Linked DNA regions of Lichenihabitans psoromatis. The protein of the gene in region 2 interacts with the protein of the main gene of each other region in a pairwise test. Links are inferred from orthologs where the notes say so. Each region holds a gene or a part of one and is shown on either strand. Other genes may lie near its edges. The genes, in order: rlmB and EY713_RS16820.

Region 1 (3,141 bases), 500 kb from region 2 along the record:
CAGGAAGTCGCGAATGTTCTTGGCCACGAAAGCGGAGCGACCCTGGCCACCGCCGACGAAGACGCGAAACCCGATTTCTCCCGCCTCGTTCCGTACCACTTGCAAGCCGATGTCATGCACCTGAATAGCCGCGCGATCGCTCGGGGAACCGGTCAGCGCCAGCTTGAACTTGCGTGGCAGAAACGAATATTCGGGATGCAGCGACGACCATTGCCGGAGAATTTCGGCGTAGGGGCGGGGATCGACGATCTCGTCGGCGGCCGCACCGGCGAACTGGTCGGCCGTCACGTTGCGGATGCAATTGCCCGAGGTCTGGATGGCATGCATCTCGACCGTCGCGAGCTCGGCCAGGATATCGGGGCAATCGGCGAGCGCCGGCCAGTTGAACTGGATGTTTTGGCGCGTCGTGAAATGCCCAAAGCCCTTGTCGTAGCGCCGCGCGATGTGGGCAAGCTTCCGCAATTGGCGTGACGACAACACACCATAGGGGATGGCGACGCGGAGCATGTAGGCATGCAGTTGCAAGTAGACGCCATTCATCAGGCGATGCAGCTTGAACTGATCTTCCGTCAACTCACCGGCAAGGCGACGTTCCACCTGGTCGCGAAATTGGGTGACGCGTTCGGAGACGAATTGGGCGTCGAATTCATCGTAGCGATACATCGTTCTACCCGCGATCTGATGCTGACGATCCGTCTGTCGACAGAGCGATGGACGATTTGCCGTGTTCGGGGTGAATGGTCGGGCCTTCGGCGCGGATTGCCTCACGCAGCCGGACGGGCGCCATCACCCCGTTCTTCTCGACGACCTCAATCACATAGGCATCGACCACGATATTCCGGCCTTCATCCTGCTTGGCGGCCGAGAGCGCGCCCTCTGCCTCGGCCGAGGTGGGCAGGACTTCGGCAAGCCGAAGATGATCGACCCAAACCGCGCCAGCGCCACGAAACACCACGATACCGTCGCGCAATCTACTGGCCGTGATGACGTGAGCCATGGTCGGTCCTTGCTGTCCGGCGAGATGAGCCATGTCGCCGCGCTTGTTTTGCATAAGTCTAAAGGAGGCAACAACCCCGATCCATCGAATATAACAATCCCAATCTCGATTGCGAGATCATTTTTAATAACAAAAAATATTTGTATAATTAGAGCGTGCCTTGGAGGCCGGCGGTCAAGACCAGTCGACGCGCCTCAGCTTGCGGGTCGTCGCAGCCGCAGGGTTGCGAGCGCCACCGCGCATGCATTGGACACGTTCAAGCTCTTGATCGCGCCCGGCATGTCGAGCCGTGCCACGACCTCGCACCGCTCACGGGTGAGCCGACGCAAGCCCTTTCCCTCGGCGCCGAGCACCAGCACCAGAGACGACGACGGTTCGACGTCTTCGAGCGGTTGGGTACCTTCGGAATCGAGGCCGACGATCTGGAAGCCCCGCTTGGCGAGGCTGTCGAGGGCGCGCGCGAGATTGACGACATGAACGACCGGCACGTGTTCGAGCCCGCCCGATGCGCTTTTCGCCAGCACGCCGGTCATATCGGGCGCGTGGCGCTCCGTCGTGATCATCGCGGCGACATCGAAGGCAGCGGCTGTCCGCATGATGGCGCCGACGTTATGCGGGTCGGTGATCTGATCGAGGACCAGCAGCGTGCCGATATCGGGCACGTCGCTGATGTCGAGATCGGCCAGGGGACGCGCCTCGACGACGACGCCCTGGTGCACCGCATCACGCGGCATTTTGGCGTCGAGATCGGCTCCGGTGAAGATCTCCGGCGTGATCCCGCGCGCCTCGAGCTCCGGGGCGAGCCGTTCCGCTGCCGCTTCGGTGGCCGACACCCTGAGAATCTTGCGGCCTTCTGACCGTAATGCTTCCTGTGCGGCGTGAAAGCCCCAGATCAGCGTCAACTCGGGCGTGGCACGGAGACGCGCCGTGGCGGTCTTGTAGGAGCCCGATAAGGGTGAGGCGCGATGCGGGGCCGAATGGTCTCGCTCGCGGCCGGGTCGTCCCGCTCCGGGCGCCGTCATGGAGGAGGGACTGGTTGGTGGCTGTCTCGGCCGTTTCATGACATTCGTCCATCGATGCGCCCTGATGATTTGGATGGGCGCGCGTCTGACCGAGATCTACAGGACGTCGCGGGCGATTGAAACGTCGGCCGACGCGAACCGTCATCATCACGCGCATTCATAAGGCGTTCAGCGCGATGAACTTAGGATCAAGCCATGACGTCTTTGGTTCGCATCATGGGGGCGGCACTGACGCTCGGGGTCGTGGGTCTGCCACACGTGGCTCAGGCCACTGAGACACGTCTCCGGACGTGTCTGTCGGCGGGGGAAACTCGCGAAACTCTGCAGACCATGAAGCTTTTGCCGCCCTATCGCGCTGTCGAAGAGGCAGGACGGGGGATGCCGGGCGAGTCGGTCGGCATCAAGCTCTGCCGTCTGAACCAACAGATGGTCTACGACGTGACGATTCTGCGGCATGACGGGCATCTCGTTCACATGCTGGTCGATGCAACCAATGGGACGTTGATGCCGCCCCGCCCAGGATCGTGATCAACATCGAGAGCCTGAATGAAGCCTGGACAATAGGAAAGGGTAGCCGGTGCGTCTTCTTGTGGTCGAGGACGATAAGGATCTGAATCGTCAGCTGTTCACGGCCCTCGAAGGCGCGGGCTATGCGGTCGATCGCGCTTACGACGGCGAGGAAGCTCAATTTCTCGGCGAGACAGAGCCCTACGACGCCATCGTGCTCGATCTCGGTCTGCCCAAAAAAGATGGTGTCTCGGTCCTCGAGGCGTGGCGCGCGGCCGGACGGTCAGCTCCTGTGCTGATCCTCACGGCGCGCGATCGCTGGAGCGACAAGGTGCGAGGGTTTGACGCCGGTGCCGACGATTATGTCGCCAAGCCCTTCCATATGGAAGAGGTTTTGGCGCGGCTTCGGGCACTGCTCCGGCGCTCGGCGGGTCACGCCACGGCCGAACTCGTGAGCGGATTGGTGCGGCTCGATACCCGCGCCAGCCGCGTGCTTGTCGACGGCAATCCCGTGAAGCTGACGTCGCATGAATATCGTCTCCTCTCCTATTTGATGCACCATGCGGGGCGCGTCGTCTCGCGTGCGGAGTTGGTCGAACATCTCTACGATCAGGA
Region 2 (3,231 bases):
ACGAACCGCTGGAGCGGTCGTGGTAACGTTCAGCCAAGTGGATCAGATCGCGTCGTTGCCGGTTTCACCGGTCCGGATGCGGATCGCCCCCTCGATATGCGATACAAAAATCTTGCCATCGCCGATCCGTCCCGTCTGCGCCGATTTCCGGATCGCTTCAACGGCCTTCTCGACGATCTCGTCGGCCAGAACGATCTCGATCTTCACCTTGGGAAGAAAGTCGACGACGTATTCGGCGCCGCGGTAGAGCTCGGTGTGGCCCTTCTGGCGTCCAAAACCCTTCGCCTCGGTCACAGTGATGCCCTGCAATCCGACTTCCTGAAGCGCTTCTTTCACTTCATCCAGCTTGAAGGGCTTGATGATGGCCTCGATCTTTTTCATGCGATTGTCGACTCAGGCGTAGGAGAAGCTTTGCGTCCAACGACAACGCGTCACGGGCATTGCAGTCAACTCTCATTAGCATGCGACGTGCCATAAAGCAGCTTCGAGGACAGCGTCCACGCTATCCGACACGTATGGTTTGCGATCTTCGTTTATGCCATCGTTCTACGCATACCGCTCAACTATTAGGCAATTAAGACACTGCTGACCACCGAGAGCACTGTCGAGCGAACTAGATCCCCCGGTACAAGGAACCTCCGATGCACCCTGATCGGCGCGGCACAGGCGAGCTTCTAACGACCGACGAGATGGCGCGGGCCGACCGCCTCATGGCGCAACGCGGCGTTCCGGGCTCGATCTTGATGGACCGCGCGGGCGCAGCCGTGGCGGCGGCTTGTGAGACGATGCTGGGCGGGGCGTCTTTGCGCATCCTCGTGTTATGCGGCCCCGGCAACAATGGCGGCGATGGGATCGTCGCGGCAGGAGGCCTGGTTCGCAGCGGCCACCGCGTGCGACTGGCGCTTCTCGGCGACCCTGGGCGGCTTGGCGGGGATGCGGCGGCGGCCCTCGCGGCATGGCACGAACCGGTCGAAGCGGCGTCCGTTGCATCTTTCGATCAGGTCGACCTGATCGTCGATGGTCTGTTCGGCGCGGGCCTGTCTCGACCTTTAGACGGGGAAGCCGCTGCTTTGGTCGATCGCGTCAACGCGAGCCGGATTCCGGTTCTCGCGATCGACGTCCCTTCCGGCCTCGACGGCAATCGCGGCACTCACGGCGAAGGTCCGGCCATCCAGGCTGCCGTCACGGTGACGTTCTTCCGCTACAAGCCCGGCCATCTGCTGCTGCCAGGACGCGGCCGATGCGGCACGCGAATTCTCGCCGACATCGGGATCGACGCGGTCGTGCTTTCGACGATCGCGCCGCAAGCCTTCGTCAATGGCCCCGATCTCTGGATCGACCATTACCCGTGGCCGACCACCGAGGGACACAAATATACGCGGGGCCATGCGCTGGTGCTGAGTGGCGGCGCGACGACGACGGGGGCGGCGCGGATGAGCGCGCGGGCCGCCCTTCGGGTCGGCGCCGGGCTGGTGACGGTCGCATCGCCGACCGAAGCTTTGAGCGTCAATGCGGCTCACCTGACCGCCATCATGCTGAAAGCCTGCGACGCCGCCGACGATCTGACGAGCCTCTTGGCTGACACCCGCAAGAATGCGGTCGTGCTCGGCCCAGGTCTCGGCGTCGGCGCACAAACGCGTGCGCTGGTCGAACGCGCGTTAGCGCCCAAGCACCCAACAGATCCGCTCCGGTCCGTGGTTCTCGACGCCGACGCACTGACCAGCTTTGCAGATGACAGCGCGGCGCTGCGGGCCCTGATCCTGACGGCGCCGGGTCCGGTTGTCGTGACGCCGCACGATGGGGAATTCGCCAAGCTGTTCGGGGCGGATGGTCCGTCCGGGTCTCGGCTGGAGCGAGCGCGGGCCGGCGCGGCGCGCCTTGGGGCCACCATGCTGCTGAAGGGCGCCGATACGGTCGTGGCGGAACCGAACGGCCGAGCGTCGATCGCCGAAGCGGACGCGCCGTGGCTTGCGACCGCCGGGTCCGGCGATGTCCTATCTGGACTGGTGTGCGGGTTGCTGGGGCAGGGCATGCCAGCCTTCGAGGCCGCGAGCGCCGCTGTCTATCTCCATGCGGCGGCGGCTCGGCATGTCGGAATCGGCCTGATCGCCGAGGATCTCCCCGACGCGCTGCCGCCCGTACTGGCGGCACTGCATCGGACGACCCGAACAACGATTTAGGCCGTCACCTCGAACCAATGGCGCAAACCGAAGGCGGCTTGATCGTAGATCGCCGACTCGATCATCCACTTGCCCGGATTATCCGCCACGAATGCCACGTGATTGCTCGTTTGCGGCGGCAGCAAAACCGAATCGCGCCAATAGGGTTCCCAGCCATCATCCTTGCTGTGCAGCAGCCGCATGACGTGGCCATGCACCCGAAGCGCGATGGACTCGGACGACCGATTGGCAAACCCGAGCGTGACCGTGCCGCCGCGCTTCACGGTCAGCAACGGATGGGCCGGCAGGTCCAGCGTCGCCGTGCCGTTCAGCCGCCAACGGGCTTTTCCAGGACTTGCGGGGACCTGTTCCATCGCGAGATCGGCGCGCACCGATCGTTCAAGCGGAATGGCGGGTGGCAGGCGCGGGTTACGGGGCAAGGCCACGATCGGCGGGAGTTGGTCCCGCACAGGGCCCTCCGTTCGCACCTCGAGGACAGGGCGATCATGCTCGAGCACACCCTCGACGCGCTCGGTGCCGCGAAGGGTCAACCGCATGGTCGCTCCGCTTGTGCGGGGGACGTCGAGCATGAACTCGAAGCGCGCGCCAGGGCCGATCGGCACCATGTCCTTCACCGGCTCGAACAATTCCGACGGCTGCCCATCGATGGCGACGATGAACGGCCGCGCGCCCTCGATCGCGACCAACATGATGAGCGAGGTCGAGCCGTTGACCACGCGCAGTCGCAAGCGGCTGCCCGGCGCCATGGTGACATTTTCGGGCAAACCGCCGCCGTTGATGAGCACTTGAGCGCCGCCGGGCGTCGGCCAATCGGCGAGAAACACCAGGAAATCGCGATCCACCGTCGGCGGCTGTTCTTCGTCGACGATCAGGACGCCCCTGACACCATGCGCCGTCTGGTTGGTCCGATTGGGAACCATCGCGGCGTGAAACCACGACAGGCCGCTATCGATCGGGGTGAAGCGAATTGACGCGCCAGCACCAGGCGCGATGGCTGGAGCATCGAGGCCAATCAGTCCGTCGACCGCATTGGGGCAGCACATGCCGTGCC

Evidence for each region.
Region 1: the proteins of EY713_RS16820 (region 2) and rlmB interact in binary tests that used the Escherichia coli proteins (3 or more experiments, as listed by UniProt). The link is inferred for Lichenihabitans psoromatis from one-to-one orthologs.

The regions. Positions count from the first base shown.
Region 1 is NZ_CP036515.1:3,094,510-3,097,650, forward strand. What follows is about bases 126-2,945. They hold rlmB (23S rRNA (guanosine(2251)-2'-O)-methyltransferase RlmB), read right to left. Parts: upstream 2,059-2,945; coding sequence 1,192-2,058; downstream 126-1,191. Other genes in these bases: EY713_RS14365 (nitrite/sulfite reductase), read right to left, coding at 126-663; EY713_RS14370 (DUF2849 domain-containing protein), read right to left, coding at 668-997; EY713_RS14380 (PepSY domain-containing protein), read left to right, coding at 2,215-2,547; EY713_RS14385 (response regulator transcription factor), read left to right, coding at 2,597-2,945. Also shown: more of EY713_RS14365, read right to left, coding at 1-125; more of EY713_RS14385, read left to right, coding at 2,946-3,141. UniProt on the Escherichia coli protein: Specifically methylates the ribose of guanosine 2251 in 23S rRNA.
Region 2 is NZ_CP036515.1:3,594,482-3,597,712, reverse strand. The notes cover bases 1-2,910. They hold EY713_RS16820 (NAD(P)H-hydrate dehydratase), read left to right. Parts: upstream 1-641; coding sequence 642-2,180; downstream 2,181-2,910. Other genes in these bases: EY713_RS16815 (multicopper oxidase family protein), read right to left, coding at 2,177-2,910; EY713_RS16825 (P-II family nitrogen regulator), read right to left, coding at 43-381. In the rest of the region: more of EY713_RS16815, read right to left, coding at 2,911-3,231. UniProt on the Escherichia coli protein: Bifunctional enzyme that catalyzes the epimerization of the S- and R-forms of NAD(P)HX and the dehydration of the S-form of NAD(P)HX at the expense of ADP, which is converted to AMP.